2 linked regions of the Rosistilla ulvae genome follow. The protein of the gene in region 1 interacts with the protein of each later gene in a pairwise test. Links are inferred from orthologs where the notes say so. Each region holds a gene or a part of one and is shown on either strand. Other genes may lie near its edges.

What was found.
Region 2: the proteins of dnaE (region 1) and dnaX interact in binary tests that used the Escherichia coli proteins (3 or more experiments, as listed by UniProt). The link is inferred for Rosistilla ulvae from one-to-one orthologs.

What each region holds. Positions count from the first base shown.
Region 1 is NZ_CP036261.1:1,986,873-1,995,101, reverse strand. The notes cover bases 1,831-5,948. They hold dnaE (DNA polymerase III subunit alpha), read left to right. Parts: upstream 1,831-2,178; coding sequence 2,179-5,748; downstream 5,749-5,948. Other genes in these bases: EC9_RS07215 (hypothetical protein), read right to left, coding at 5,796-5,948; EC9_RS07225 (FHA domain-containing protein), read left to right, coding at 1,831-2,034. Outside these bases: EC9_RS07235 (orotidine 5'-phosphate decarboxylase / HUMPS family protein), read left to right, coding at 1-120; EC9_RS07230 (zinc-binding dehydrogenase), read left to right, coding at 117-1,145; more of EC9_RS07225, read left to right, coding at 1,351-1,830; more of EC9_RS07215, read right to left, coding at 5,949-6,338; EC9_RS07210 (hypothetical protein), read left to right, coding at 6,853-7,374; EC9_RS07205 (type II secretion system protein GspD), read left to right, coding at 7,531-8,229. UniProt on the Escherichia coli protein: DNA polymerase III is a complex, multichain enzyme responsible for most of the replicative synthesis in bacteria. This DNA polymerase also exhibits 3' to 5' exonuclease activity. The alpha chain is the DNA polymerase catalytic subunit.
Region 2 is NZ_CP036261.1:3,169,934-3,176,980, reverse strand. Bases 2,181-5,116 are described here. They hold dnaX (DNA polymerase III subunit gamma/tau), read right to left. Parts: upstream 4,683-5,116; coding sequence 2,679-4,682; downstream 2,181-2,678. Other genes in these bases: EC9_RS11235 (hypothetical protein), read right to left, coding at 4,932-5,116; EC9_RS11250 (YbaB/EbfC family nucleoid-associated protein), read right to left, coding at 2,181-2,484. Also shown: rpoN (RNA polymerase factor sigma-54), read right to left, coding at 1-1,349; recombination mediator RecR, read right to left, coding at 1,518-2,117; more of EC9_RS11250, read right to left, coding at 2,119-2,180; more of EC9_RS11235, read right to left, coding at 5,117-6,584. UniProt on the Escherichia coli protein: Part of the beta sliding clamp loading complex, which hydrolyzes ATP to load the beta clamp onto primed DNA to form the DNA replication pre-initiation complex.

The sequences.
Region 1 (8,229 bases):
GTTTTGGGAGCGCCGCTGACGATCGATGCCGATGCATTTAAGACGGCTGATGGCGACCTGGAAAGTTCGCTTCGCCTGATCTGTGAAAAAGTACATGCCTACGACGAGGTGCAACGATGAAATCGCCAGCGATAGTTAACTTTGCCCCCGATCCGGGAAGCGTCGAGATCCGAGAATTCCAGCGGCCGACGATCGGGACCGACGACGTGCTGGTCGAAGTCGCCGCGGTCGGCGTCTGCGGCAGCGACTTGCACCAATGGACGGCGACCCACAGCTGGCCGGTCAACTATCCGGTAGTGCTGGGACATGAATTTGCGGGAACGATCGTCGAAACGGGAGCCAACGTTGCCAGCTGGCGCGAAGGGGACCGGATCGCCAGCGAAACCGCGGCGATCATCGACGTCGACAATCCGATGTCGCGGCGTGGGTTGTACAACCTGGATCCGACTCGGAAGGGCTTTGGTTATGGAGTCGACGGGGCGATGACTCGGTTTGTCCGCGTCCCCAGCCGCTGTTTGCATCGCGTTCCCGACGCGCTGGCGTTTGAACACGCTGCGGTCACCGAACCGTGCTGCGTCGCTTACAACGCTGTCGTCAAAAATTCGCGGATCGAACCGGGAGACCGCGTGCTAGTGATCGGTCCCGGAACGATTGGGATCCTGTGCGCCGCGGTGGCAAAGCTTGTCGGTGCCGACGTCGCCGTGTTGGGGCTGGAATCGGACACGCACCGGTTTGCTGTCGCCCAGAAATATGGCGTCACGACGCTCACCGACGCCAGTGAATGGGCTCGCCAGGGAGACGGATTGGGCGTCGACGTCGTGATCGATGCGGCGGGTGTTTCCAGCACGCTGCAATTGGCGATCGAATTGGTCCGCCCCGCCGGATGGATCACCAAAGTCGGCTGGGGCCCCAAACCGCTGGGCTTCTCGATCGACCCGCTGGTTCAAAAAAATGTGACATTGCAGGGGAGCTTCAGCCACAATTGGCCGATCTGGGAACGGGTGATCAGCCTGTTGACCTCCAAACAATTAGACGTTCAACCGATTGTCGGCGGGACGTTTGGAATCGGGCAATGGCAGCAGGCGTTCGAGCGAATGCACCACGGAGAGATCGTTAAATCGGTGATCCTGCCTGGCCAGGAATGACAATTGTTGGAACAACAATTCTCCGCGTGCAGCGTCGAATGGAGGGCGGGTAGGTGAAGTTGCTGAGAAATTTATCATCAATGCTGAAGATGGACAGTTGCCCAGTAGATCGCTGGATGCCAAAATCTAATGGGGAAACATACAATTTTACGACGTTCATTTTGTCGGCCAGTAAAGATTGGGTCACAAGTCAGGAACAGGCGACATGACCGAGGTTACGCTCACAGTTCTGCATGGTAGTGATCGTGGAAAAGTGTTCCGCGACATCGCGCCCCCCGTAACGATCGGGCGCGAAGAGGGGAACACGATCCAATTAAACGATGAACGGATCAGCCGCTGTCATCTGAAGATTCAGTTTGACAACGACCGCCTGGTGTTGACCGATCTGGATAGCACCAACGGCACCAAGGTCAATGGTCAGGAGAGCCATCTGCGGATCTTGCGTCATGGCGATCTGGTTTCGGTGGGACGGAGCATGTTGCTGGTTGGAACCGAGGAACAGATCGCAGCCCGGGTCGCCGCGCTGCAGGCGGCCAGCGACAAGAACATCGGGGCGACGATGACCCAGGATCTTTCCGCGGGGGAAGGGAGTTCGGGGCTCGAGTTCGAGGTTGGCGAACGAAACACGGATCGTGAGGCGGCGGGCACTTTGGGGATGATCGAAACCCCGGAAATCCCCGACCGGTTATCTCCCAGCCAAGCAGCCCAGATGTGTGAGGTGCTCGAATTTTTGCACCAGCGGCTGCAAAAGCTGATCGATCACGCCCAGATCGATGAACGGACTCAAGAGGTCGTCATCGACTATGCGGCTTGGCAACGGATGATCGATCTACAATCCAAAATCGGCACGATGATACGCAAGGCGGCCGATCCCGATTGGATGGATTGAACGTCGTCGTCAAGTCCGGTTTAAATCTCGCCGACGAAGTCGTAACGTAGAGTCGGTATCGCGCGCCAGACGCTCTGGACCGCGTTTTCGCTGCGCGGCATTGCAGTTACAAGTCAAGCAGGACCTTTGCTGGGAATCGGATTCATGAACGCTCGACCATTTACGCACTTGCATTGTCACAGCCACTACAGCCTGTTGGACGGTGCCAGTTCGATCCCCAAACTGGTCCAACGTTGCAGCGAACATGGCATGAATGCGCTGGCGTTGACCGACCACGGCAACCTGCACGGCGCGCTTGAGTTCTACCGCACGGCAAGAGCTGCCAACATCAACCCGATCGTCGGCTACGAAGCCTACATCGCCCCGGGCAGCCGATTCGACAAGGGTTCCGGTGGCGGCAGCCGCGACGCCAGCTACCACCTGACGCTGCTGGCTCAGAACAAAACAGGCTTTCAGAATCTCATCCGCCTGGCCTCCAAAGCGAGCCTGGAAGGGTTCTACTTCAAGCCGCGGATCGACAAACAGATCCTGGAAGAATTCAGCGAGGGGATCGTCTGTCTGTCGGGGTGCGTGAGCAGCGAATTCAGCCGCGCGATCCTCAAGGGATCTTCGACCGAAGAGATCGAGAAGGAGGCGATGGGAGTGGCCAGTTGGTTCGAACGCGTTTTTGGCGATCGCTACTTTATCGAAGTCATGAACAACGGCGTCGACATCCAACGCCAGCAACTGGCCGGCGCCGTCGATATCGCCAACAAGATGGGCTTGCCCGTCGTCGCGACCAGCGATTGCCACTACGTCGATCCCGACGATGCTGAAGCTCAGGATGTGATGTTGTGCATCAACACCGGCCGCTTCCGGACCGATACGTCGCGGATGAAGATGGACGGGAACCAGTACTTCCTGCGCACGCCCGACCAGATGTACGAGAAGTTCCCCGGACTCGAGGACGCTGTTGCGCGCAGCCAGGAGATCGCCGATTCGGTCAACTTGGAACTCAACCTCGGCAAGTTCTACTTTCCAAATTTCGAAGTTCCCGAAAATAAGACAGCTACCCAATATCTGCGTGAGCTATGTATCACGGGGCTGAAAGACCGTTACAAGGGCGACCGCGATCGGCTGCCCGATGGAGATGACGGCGACCTTTCCGAAGAGGTGCACGCGCGGCTCGAACGCGAACTGGGCGTGATCGACAAGCTCGGTTTCCCGACCTACTTCTTGATCGTATGGGACTTTGTTTTACACGGCCGCAGTAAAGGCATCTGGGCGACGGTTCGTGGTAGCGGTGTAGGGGCGATCGTTTGTTATGCGTTGTATCTGTCGCACGTCTGCCCGCTGAAATACGATCTGCTGTTCGAGCGGTTCTTGGATGAAAACCGGAAAGAGCCGCCAGATATCGACGTCGACTTCGACAAGGACCGCCGGGTCGAAGTAATCGACTACGTGAAGGAGAAATACGGGCACGATAACGTTTGCCAGATCGGTACGTTTGGAACCTTGGCGGCTCGCGCGGCGATCAAAGATGTAGGCCGCGCATTGGGGATCCCGCTGTTTCGCGTGAACCAGATCACCGAGATGGTTCCCGACGAACTAAAGATCACGATCGCCAAAGCGCTCGAAAAGAACGAGGAGCTGCAGAAGACTTACGACGGCGATTCGGAGGTCCGCGAACTGTTGGACCTGGCGATGCGGATCGAGGGGCTGGCGCGGAACGTCGGCACCCACGCCGCGGCGGTTGTGATCGCGGATAAACCGCTGTCGGAATACCTGCCGATCGGTCGGGTTCCCGGCAAGCAGGACGTGATCACGCAGTGGTCGATGAACGACGTGGAATCCGCCGGCCTGTTGAAGATGGATTTCTTGGGGCTTCGCAACCTCACGATCCTCAGCAAGGCCGTCGATCTGATCGAACAGACCACCGGCGAGCGGATCGATCCTCAGAACTTCCCGCTGGACGACAAGGCCAGCTACGCGCTGCTGCAGCGCGGTGAAACCAAAGGTGTTTTCCAGCTGGAATCCGGTGGTATTCGCGACCTGTTGCAGCGGATGAAACCGGATAGTTTCCACGACATCATCGCGACAGCGGCGTTGTATCGTCCCGGCCCGTTGGAGGGCGGTATGGTCGATACCTACGTGAACGTGAAACACGGCAAGGAAGAGCCGGAATACAAGCACCCGGTGCTCGAAGAGATCCTCGCCGAAACCAACTCGGTGATGGTTTACCAAGAACAGGTGATGCGGATTTTGAACCGCTTGGGCGGCATCCCGCTGGCCAACGCGTACACCTGTATTAAGGCGATCAGTAAGAAAAAAGAAGCGCTGATCAACCAGAACCACGAGAAGTTCATCGAGGGGACGATCGCCAACGGGCTTACGAAGAAAGAGGCCGACGACATTTGGGTGATGATCCAAAAGTTCGCTGGCTACGGCTTCAACAAGTCGCACTCGACAGCTTATGCGTTGGTAGCTTTCCAAACCGCATATCTCAAAGCCCACTATCCGGTGGAGTTCATGGCGGCGTTGTTGTCGAGCGACATCAGCGGGCGGAACTTTAAGCGTAAGGATGCGCTTATCGAGCACATGGAAGATTGCCAACGGATGAACATCGAGATCGTTAATCCGAACGTCAACGTTAGCGATTCGGACTTCTCGGTTTCCGACGGAAAGATCATCTTTGGCATGTCGGCGATCAAGGGTTGCGGCGGTGGGACCGCGGTCGCGATCGCGGAGGAACGGCACGCCAATGGACCGTTCAAAGACATCTTCGATTTTTGCGAACGGGTCGATCCGCAACGATGTAATCGCGCGGCGGTCGAAACGTTGATCAAAGCCGGTGCCATGGACGACTTTGGCAAACGCGGACAACTGCACGCCGCGTTGGATCGCGCCTTGCAAAGCGGAGCGGCGGCGCTTGCCGATCGCAAGAGCGGTCAAAAGAGCCTGTTTGGTGAATTTGAAGACGCTGTCGAGGAGGAAGAGGACGAGGATCCCACCAACGCCCTGCCCGACGTCGAAGACTGGCCCGAACGGCAAGCGATGCTGGCTGAAAAAGAGGTTCTGGGATATTACCTGACCAGCCATCCGCTGGCCGAATTCGAACAGAAACTGAGCACCTTCCGGACGCACAAAACCAGCCAATTGATCGAGTGCGAGGATCGCACCGAAGTGATCATCGGCGGAATGATGAGTTCGATTAAAATCGCCCACACCAAAAACCCAAAGCCCGGTGCGCCGTCGAAGTATGCGAACTTTGACCTCGAGGATGTCGAGGGCCCGATTCGCTGCATCCTCTGGCCCGACGGCTATCAAAAGATGGGCGAGATGGTTCTCCCCGACGCGGTCTTGATCGTGCGCGGTGTCGTCGATCGGCGTGGTGGTGGCGACGAGATCAACTTGATCGTCAACGAATTGGTACCGCTGGATGAACTCGACGCCAAATACACCCGCGGGATCTTACTCGATCTCGACGAAACGACCCACGACGAGATGTTGCCTCACGTTCGCGAGGTCCTTCGCGGTTATCCCGGCGGACAGGAACTGATGGTCTCGATGCACCTGAAGACGGGCGAAGCCGTGGTGATGCGGAGCCAAAAGTACAAGGTCCAGGTCAACAATGAACTGCGCGATCGAATCGACGATCTGTTGGGCCCCGGACATTACAAACTGCTGATCACACGCCCCAAAGTGGCTCCCGGCGTGCAACAAAAGAAATACTAGCTGTCGGTGCTGCACAGATCGCAACACGGCCGCAAGCCCAACCGCACCTACTTGGGGGTGATCGTACCGATCACCGTCAACTCGTAATCGCCAGCGATCGTCTCTGCGAGGTTCTCTTCCAAATAGACGACGCGCAAAAGGAACTTTCCATCGCTAGCTCCGGTCACTTCGGCCGTAACCATGGCGACGCCATCTCCCATTTTGTAGTCGGTCTCATCTGCAAAATGAGTGACTCTCCAATCGTCGGAAGCAAGAAAGATGCTACCGCTGGCATTGGACAGGAACAAAAACGCATCGCGTTTTACAGAAGCATTTGTAGTGTGCGTGAAAGCCTGATCGGTTTCAAACGTAGCGATCGCGCCAGCGACGTTATTGCACGTCACCTGCCAGGGCTGCCATTCAAATGTCTGATTGGCCTCGGTCAGATCGTGTTCCATCTCTGCGAGACTGTTGGTGGCATTGATCGCCACCAAACCGGGCACTCGGACCTGGAACCGTTGTTGATCTTGGGTCTCTTGCGCCTGGACAACGGAAACCAAAAGCGGCAGCGCAACAGCGGAAGCCAAGAGGGGTCGAATGATACGTGTCATACTTAGTACCAAAGGGAGATCAGGGGAAAAGGGGGGTGGTTGTTCGTTGAATCAAGAATAGCTTCCAACAAGCCGCTGGCCGCAAATTATTAGGGCATTCCGATGCATCCGTTTGTTGGGGGATTTTCACGACAGATCTTTCCGCAGGCGGTTGGTTTCGTTAGTCAATGTCTCTAACTACCGACACGGTCACATCAATCCACTCTACCGGGGGAGATGCGATAGGAGCAACGCATTACCTTGGTAAAACGGGGGAAATATCGGCTTGTTTTCTTTGCCAGCGCCACGTTTCTGACTTATTAATTTCGCACAGCAAATCACGACTGCGAAATTGGCAGCGTGCGAGCTGCGACCGGCTTTGGGGCGTTGCCGTCACTTCAGACGACAACACAAGCCGGGAAAATGGGGCAGACATAACGATTTAATGTGCTGAAACAGTCACTTCGGCTGTTCATCACTCTACCCACGGCCGATGTATACATCGGTACCCCTGTTTTTCAACGAGGTTCAGACAATGTTCCGCAATCCAATTGCCCCAGTTCTTTCGCTCGGTATGTCTTTGGCTTTCGCTGCCAGTGGACACGCTCAAGTCACCGACAGTGAGTTGTTCCGCATTACCGTTCCATCGACCCTGTCGATTACGGCCCCCACTAGCGAAATCTCGCAAATCCACGACGAAACCGACAACGATCAAAGCTTCCCAGCCCAACGCTGGTTGGTGACGGCAAACAACACCGCGGGAGCGATCGCGGTATTCCAGACCGACCAAGCGTTTACGCACACCGCCGACAGCAGCTACAAACGAGATGCCTTGGTGACACTGGCCAAGGTCGCTGGCGATGCCTGGAGCGTGACCACTCCATCGGCCAGCACCTCTTATGCGTCGTCGAGTGAAATCGCTTCCGTAGCGGCCGAATCATCGGCCCCTGGTGCCGCCAGTTTCGATCTTGGGGTCAGCCTCGTCGAAGAGACCTTCACCGACCTGGCAGCTGGTGACTACGAGTTGACGGTAACGGGTACCATCACGGCCAAATAGCTTGGGCGATGCGTTGCGGGGAAACACTCCAACAACGCCGCCAGCCCCCGTTCTGAATCGACGGTCGTGACTGATACGACCGTCGATCGCGTTTGACAACGACGTCGTGCAACGCGAACGTCGGCACCTGCATCTCCAACCCTGACGACATCACGGATGATTCGAATCAGATACCCTGTCAAAGCCCTATGCGCTAACGCCTGGGCACGGCAAATCGCTCTGTCGATGATCATCGGACTGTTGACATTGCTGTCTGGCTGTCAAACGACGCCCTCGACACCGCAGCGTTCACTCGACGAGATCTTGCTAGAAACGCTCCGTGTCGCCAACAAACCCGGAGCGCTCTCCACGCCCAACCGCCTGCCCAATCCCAAATCGAGTCTCCACGCCGACACCAGCGATGAATTCTCATCGTTCATTCGACGTGTGACACACGTATCCCAGGTTGCAATGAGCCCGTTGGTCGATGAGATTTTTGAAGAGACCGACATCCGAGAAGCGATTCAATCACTCGCCGCGCAGGCCAAAGCAAACGTCGTAATCGACGACCAAGTTACCGGTGTTGCGACAGCGGTCTTCGAAGGCGTTCCCTTTGAACAAGCGCTCGAACAGATTTTGATGCCGCTTGGTTTTATCTGGGGCATGCGTAACGGGCAATATTTGGTCGGAACATCCGATCCGTCATCGGCGCTGTTTCGCTATCTGTCGGTCAAGATGGATTACCAGCCACGACATTACGCACCAGACGACTTACTGCCCCTATTGCCTGAAAACCTCCAGCATTACGTGAGGAACGTTGGCAAACGGAACCTGATGGTCATTCACGCGCCACAAGAACTGACCGATGAAATCATC
Region 2 (7,047 bases), 1.2 Mb from region 1 along the record:
TTGTCTTCGTTGTCGATCACTTCCTGCAACTTGATCCGAATCGTATCCCAAGCGACGTCGTCGCCATCTTCGGTCTGGGTGCCACCGACAAAGAACCGCTTCAGTGGCAGGATACCTCGCGCGGTTTGGATCCATTTGTCGTCGACGGCGCGACTGACCGTCGTCACATGCACCCCCACGCGATCGGCGATCTGCTGCATCTTCAGCGGCTCAATCGCTTCGGGGCCAAGATCGAGAAACGCTTTCTGGTGATCGACGATCGCTTGAGAAACCTTGGTCAACGTGCTGCGTCGCTGTTCGATCGAATCGATCAACCACTGCGCCCCGTTGATCTTCTGTTTGATATACTCGCGCTCTTCAGTCGTGGCCGATGGATCTTGCAATCGCTGGCGATAATATTCGCTGATGAACAAGGTCGGCACGCGGTCGTCGTCCAAGCGAACCTTGTACTGCCCCTCATCGTCCTGCTCGACGATCACATCGGGGGTGACTGTCGGAACATAGGTCTCCATAAACGCCGCTCCCGGTTTGGGATTGAGCGAATGCAGTTCGTCTTTGACCTTTTGAATCTTGTCCAACGAGTAACCGGTTTTGCGTTGGATCGCGGGCAAGCGGTTGCCTGCGATATCCTCCAGATGCCCGGTGATCAGCGTCTTCATTTCCTCGTAGTACGGATCTTTGTCGGACAATTGCAGCAGAAGGCACTCCGACAGATCGCGAGCCGCAATTCCAGTCGGCTCCAACGACTGAACGACCGCCAAGGCGCGCTTGGCCAATTCGAGGTCTTCGGGAGTGTGGTTCGACGGCAATAGATCGCTAAGCGGCGTCCGCAGGTATCCTCCGTCGCGGGCATCGAGCGTGCTGATAATGCGTTCGGCCATCAATTCGACATCGGTGTCGATATCGAGTTCGGCCAATTGGTGCAGCAGAAAATCGTTCAGCGATTCGGGATGGGCCTCGGCGTTCGCCATCAGATCGTGCCGCCGGTCACCCTCCTCCTGCATCTGGTTGGACGATTTGCGGAACGGCTCGTCGAACGTATTGGGAAGCTCGTTCTTCATGTTCAACAAGCGTTCGAAATCGTCCTGATTATCGTGGTCGTTATCGACCACAAGCTCCCGTTCGGATTCGGTTGGCGCATCGGGATTCTCGTAGGTCTCCTCGGGATCGTCCGGCAATTGCGGATCGTCGTCCTGGACCTCCAGCAACGGATTTTCGTTCATCTCCTGCTCGACACGCTCCTGCAACGCCAGCAACGGCAACTGCAAGATCTCCATCGATTGGATCATCCGTGGGGCCAGCTTTTGAACTTGTTGCTGACGCTGTTCAAAGCCCATTGAGATACGCATCGGAATAGTCTTATTTGAGGTAGACGGCCAACTCACGAACGTGGGCGGCGAGGTTTAACGTTTTACAATCAATTATCGGCTGCGGCAGATCCGTTTCGCGATGCCGCGACAGACAACCACCACCAGCATCCATTCTGGCATAAACCAGACGCCGCCGCGCGGTCAATGTCACAGCTTTTGACGGCCATTTAACGCATCGGCAAGGATCTCTTTGTTCGTAAATTCTAACACACTACCGGCGGTGATCCCGCGTGCTAGACGAGTTATTTCCACGGGATAATCTTGCAGAAGGTTCGAGATGTATAGGCTCGTCCCATCCCCTTCCACCGTCGGATTGGTCGCCATGATCACTTCGGTGAAGTTGCCCAAGCGGACCCGATCGACCAACGGATCGATCGTCAATTGATCGGGGCCGATCCCGTCCAAAGGAGCGATTCGCCCCAACAACACATGGTACAAACCGCGGAACATCCCCGACTGTTCCAGCGAGATCAGATCGCGAGGTTGTTCGACGATACACAACCGTGTTTGATCGCGACTGGGATCGGCACAGATAGGACAACGGGCCCCTTCGGAGAGGTTAAAACAGCTATCGCAGTAGCGGACGTTTTCTCGCACCGATCGGATCGAATCGGCCAACGCGAGGGCTTCGGATTTCGGGACTCGCAAAAGATGATAGGCGAGCCGTTCGGCGCTCTTGCGACCGATTCCGGGCAACCGCCCCAACTGGTCGATCATGTCGGCAACCGACTGAGTCAGCTCGGCCATCTCAGTTGGCTCCACCACCGCCGCCGGTAAACTTGGCCAACGCCGCTTCCATGCCGGGCAGACTGATCCCGCCGGTTAGGCCTTGCATCGATTCGGCTTGCAACGCCTTCGCTTTGGCACTGGCATCGTTGATCGCTCCCGGCAACAGGTCCTCGATCAGCTCGCGATCCCCCTGAGCCATCAACTCCTGCTCGATCCGAACCGCCGTGACTTCACCGGCGCCGTTCATCTCGACGGTGACCATCCCGCCACCGGCCGAGCCGCTGACTCGCTCCGATTGCAATTGACGATTGATCTCTTCCATCTTGGCCGGCAACTTTTGCGCCTGCTGCATCAGCGATGCGATGTCTGACAGTCCTTTGAACATGGAACCGTTTGCCCGTTGATATTGATTTTGATTGAATGCTTCGTGCTCGCTTCGCACTCCCGAGACCGATCGCCCAAAACGCTGTGCCCCCAAGGGACGCACGATCGTTAACGCAGCCCGAAACCGAGCGAGCCACCCATACAGCAAAAGCCAGACCACTACAGCTCAAAATTCCCCACCGAGGGAACTTCGTGCTAATCTTCTTCCTTCGCTGGAATCACCTTCACCACCTCGGCGTCGAACAACTCCATCATTTTCGCAATGATCGGCTCTTGTTCAACCTCGCGTTGGCGACGGGCCCGATCGGCACTGGTCAATGCCCGCCGGACCGGCTTCTGGCTTGGAGGAGCTTCGATCAAGAAGCAATCGTAGTGGACATGCCGCTTTGCAACCGCCGCCAACGCCGCTTCTAATTTACTCCGCCGCTCGGGCTTCTCGCAACTTACCTTGTCCAAACTGCGAGCACTTGGAAAGTAGACACGGATCGCACCATCCCCCGCAGGCTCCACACGTTGAGCGTTTTTCGCATAGTTTGCCGTCATATCGTCCAACGACGCGATCGCTCCCCTCCACATCGATCTTACGTACTCGGCATCCCACTGTCCGGAAGCGGCGGGTGCACCGTTGTTGCTGGGCGGCTCCTGCACAGCAACCGCTGCAGCCGCATTTTGCGAGGCCGCCGCAGGACGAGAGACTGGACCAGGGGGACTGGGCGAGGCAGCTGCGGGGGGCGACACGGCGGCACCGCCACTGGCTGGGCGCTCTGCGACCGCCGTCGGCGCGGCGACCGGACGCGGAGCCGCAGGAGCAGGGACGCTCGATGACGGAGCCGGAGCCGGAGCGTTCGGAGCAACAGCAGCGGGGGGAGCCGCGTTCGCCGCTGGGGGCGGGGCACTTCCCGCTGGCGACGCGGAACGAGCGACATTTGCAGGCGGAACGGAAGCCGCCGCAGGAGCGTTCGACGCTAGGTCAATGTTTTTTTTTTCGACCGCCGCCGGCTGAACTGGTGCGGCCCCACCGGCCGACACCTGCCGCAAACCCGCTACGACGTCGGAAATCGCCTGCAGATCGGCCAAACGACAGATCTGCACCAGCGCGGCTTCCAGCAAGACGCGGCTGTGGACACTTTGGCGCATTCTTGTAATCGCCTGGTCGATGATTCCCACGATCACCAAGATCGTATGAATCCCCAACCGGTTCCCCTGGGCCGCAAGATCGTCATACGAACCGGGAGCGGCGTGCCGCAACATATCGACACCACAGCCGACCGTGGCGGTCATCAGGTCGCGGAAATAGCCCAACAGTTGTTCCGCCAATTGCCCCGCGTCGATGCCACCCATCACCGCATCGTCGACCATTTTCAAGACCGCTGCGGGATCGCGATCGATCAAACCGACAGCCAGTGCCGAAAGCCGCGTGTCATCGGCGGTCCCCAGCATCGAATGCACTTGATCGACGGTGATTCGATCGGTGGCAAAACTGAGCACCTGCTCCAATAACGACTGGCTATCCCGCATCGAACCGGCGGCTCGGCGAGCCAACAAACGCAACGCGTCTTGATCGGCTTGGCAACCTTCGGACTGCACGATCTCTTCCAACCGCGCGAGAATCGCTTCGGTTTCGACCGGCGCAAAATCGAACCGCTGACAGCGGCTGAGGACCGTGATCGGGATCTTTTCCGGGTCGGTCGTGCAGAAGATGAACTTGACGTGCTCGGGGGGCTCTTCGAGCGTCTTCAGCAGGGCATTAAACGCCTGCTGGGTGAGCATGTGGACTTCATCGATGATGTAGATCTTGTAGCGAGCGCGACTGGGACGCATCCCCACACCCGCACGCAACTGGCGAATCTCATCGATACCACGATTGCTGGCACCATCGATTTCCAGCACATCGATATCCTCACCCGCATCGATCGCTTGGCAGATATCGGACGAATTGTCAGGCGTGGCGGTAGGCCCTTCGGGCGCATTGAGCGCTTTGGCGAAGATCCGCGCCGTGCTGGTCTTACCAACCCCACGAGCCCCGGTGAACAGATAGGCGTGTCCGACGCGACCGGTTTCGATCGCATTCATCAACGCCCGCGTGGCGTTCTCCTGGCCGACCAATTGGTCAAATTGCAACGGTCGATAACGGCGAGCAACGACGATGTACTTGTCATCATCGTGATTTTTTGCATCGCTTGCAGGAGAGTCCGACATCCGAGGGGCCGCGCAGTGCAGTGCTGTTTTGAGAAACGCTTGAGGCAAGAAGGCCGATGTCGCTTCGATTTGCTTCCGGATGGCAACCCCTGCACAAAGGTACCCCGCTTATGGCTGCTCCAGTTAAGGCCTGACCAAATTCGCGGTTCCCCATCGCAAGGGTCACCATCTGAAAGCAAATCGACGAACTCAACACCAGCCCTGGTTTTAGACCCTTACGTCGAGAAGGTCAAACAGGGTTGACAGCATTTATTCGCTATCGCGACGCCTACCCTTGCCACCACGGCCGCGTGGGGCAGATCGCTTTCCACGCGCGTTGATGTTCGGTTGAACCAGCAGGTCGACGGTCTCGATCCACGACGGAATGTCGCGTTGACGAGGCTTGATATCTTCCTCCGCTTCGTCCCGGCTCGCTTCGCCACGTCGGGACGATTGACGAACTTCGGCTTCAGCTTCGGGTTTCGCCAGATCTCGGCCGCCAGAACTTTCGTCCCGACCGGTCGATTCCTCGCGTCCTTCACCCGAACCACCTCGCCCACGGCGTCCGCGACGGCGGCGATTGCCGCGACGCAGCGCGATCACTTCGTCATCGTCCTCGTGATCGTCGTCGAATTCGCTCACCTTCGGCACAGCGACTTCCGCTTCCGGTTCGGGCGACACGTTCGAATCGGCGGTCTCGCTCGATTCGGATGCTCCACCGTTTCCACCGCGGCCACGGCGTCGACCACCACGACGGCCGCGTCGACGTCGACGTGTTCCGCCCTCTTCACCCTCTTCCGCTTCGGCATCGCTGCGTTCGGAAGCTTCAACATCGTCGCGTTGGGAGCTTTCGACGACAGCGACGTCATCGTCCGACGACTCGTCACCGACCAGATCGAGTTCATCGACGTCGTCGGGAAGATCGTTGAACGATGCAAAGTTCAAAAGATCATCGACTTCCGGCCGTTTTGGTTTTTCGAAAGATTCGCTGCGTCGACGAGAACCACCCGACTTGCGAGCTGGAGCTTCGCCAAACGATCGCTCCGCTTGTCGCCCTTCGGACTTCCGTTCTTCGGTGTTCCGCTTTTCGGATTGCGGCTCTTCTAGCGAAGCCTCGTCTTGCGGCAACGCGTCGCGACGTGCACCACGACGACCGCGTCCACCTCTCGTACGGCGTCCTTCACCACGGCCACGCGACTCTTCATCGCGACCAGGGGCCGATCCACTACGTTCACGGGTTTCTTCAACCTGCTCGCTAGCTTCTTCACTCCGTTCCCGGGGCTCCTCTTCACGGTCACGCGAACCCTCACGGCGACTGCGAGATCCTTGATCGCGACGACCGCGACCACGGCTGCGCGGCGAATCTTCGTCGGGCAGCTTGCCGAATCCGTCCAGCGGATCGACTTCTTCGACCGATTCAGCCGATTGAACTTCATTCGCTTCGGGTTCAGCTGGCGCTTCGAAACCGAGGCCCTGGCCAAATCCGCCGCTCGGTTCTTGGCGACGCGGGGGACGCGAACTTCGCTTCTCAGCCGCTGCGGGAACAGGAACCTCTTCGCGCGGTTGCGCGACAGGAGCCGCCGGTTCGCTTGCAGCTTCGATCCCGAAACTTTCGACAAGGCTGTCCCAATTGCCACCGGTGGAGGCGTGCGGGTCCGCACCGAACCCGGGCAACGGTTCCGATTTTGGTTCGGGAGAACCAAGAATCGCAGCGGCCTGGGCGTCGTCTTTTGCGGCATCACGCTCCCAGCGAATCTCGTCGCTTGGAGCTTGTGGTTTTACGTCTTCTGCTGCGCCTACCGGTTCGGTGGCTGCAGGCTTGTCATCAACAGCTGGCTGGGATTCTTCCTCTGGCGCCGGATCGTCTGGCAGGCCGGGAGTTCCCAAAAACTTAGCAATTGATTTCCAGTGGTCCGACATCATTGTATTGGTTGGCTCTTCGGGCAATCGAAGCGGGTTAGCCGTCTGGTCTCTTTCAATCCAAAGTACCGGCTAACGGCGTTGTCCGCTTTTATACAGGAAACCGTTTGCCAACGGAAGCCAACTCTGACCCCCAACCTCCCCTTTGGTGGTGACGCTTTGATTATCGCAAGGAAGTGACCTTGTATCGGGCCCTCACAAATTCTTAGACTCCCGCCGCAAAGAGTGGGGTACAGCGGCGTTTTCGCCCCGGCCGGAGATTGAAACCGGGCGACTCACAAAAAACTCTGTTTTTCCCACCTGCAGGCAAGGCTCCTTGCAGCCCTCCCAACCAGTAAAATCATTCGAGGCAGCGATGGTCGACCGCAAACCGATCCGTCAACATATTAGAGAAATCTCCCGGTCCCCTTGGGTTGCCAGATTCCGCTCGCGTTTTTCAGGGGCTCTTTTCCTGACCCCCGCGTTT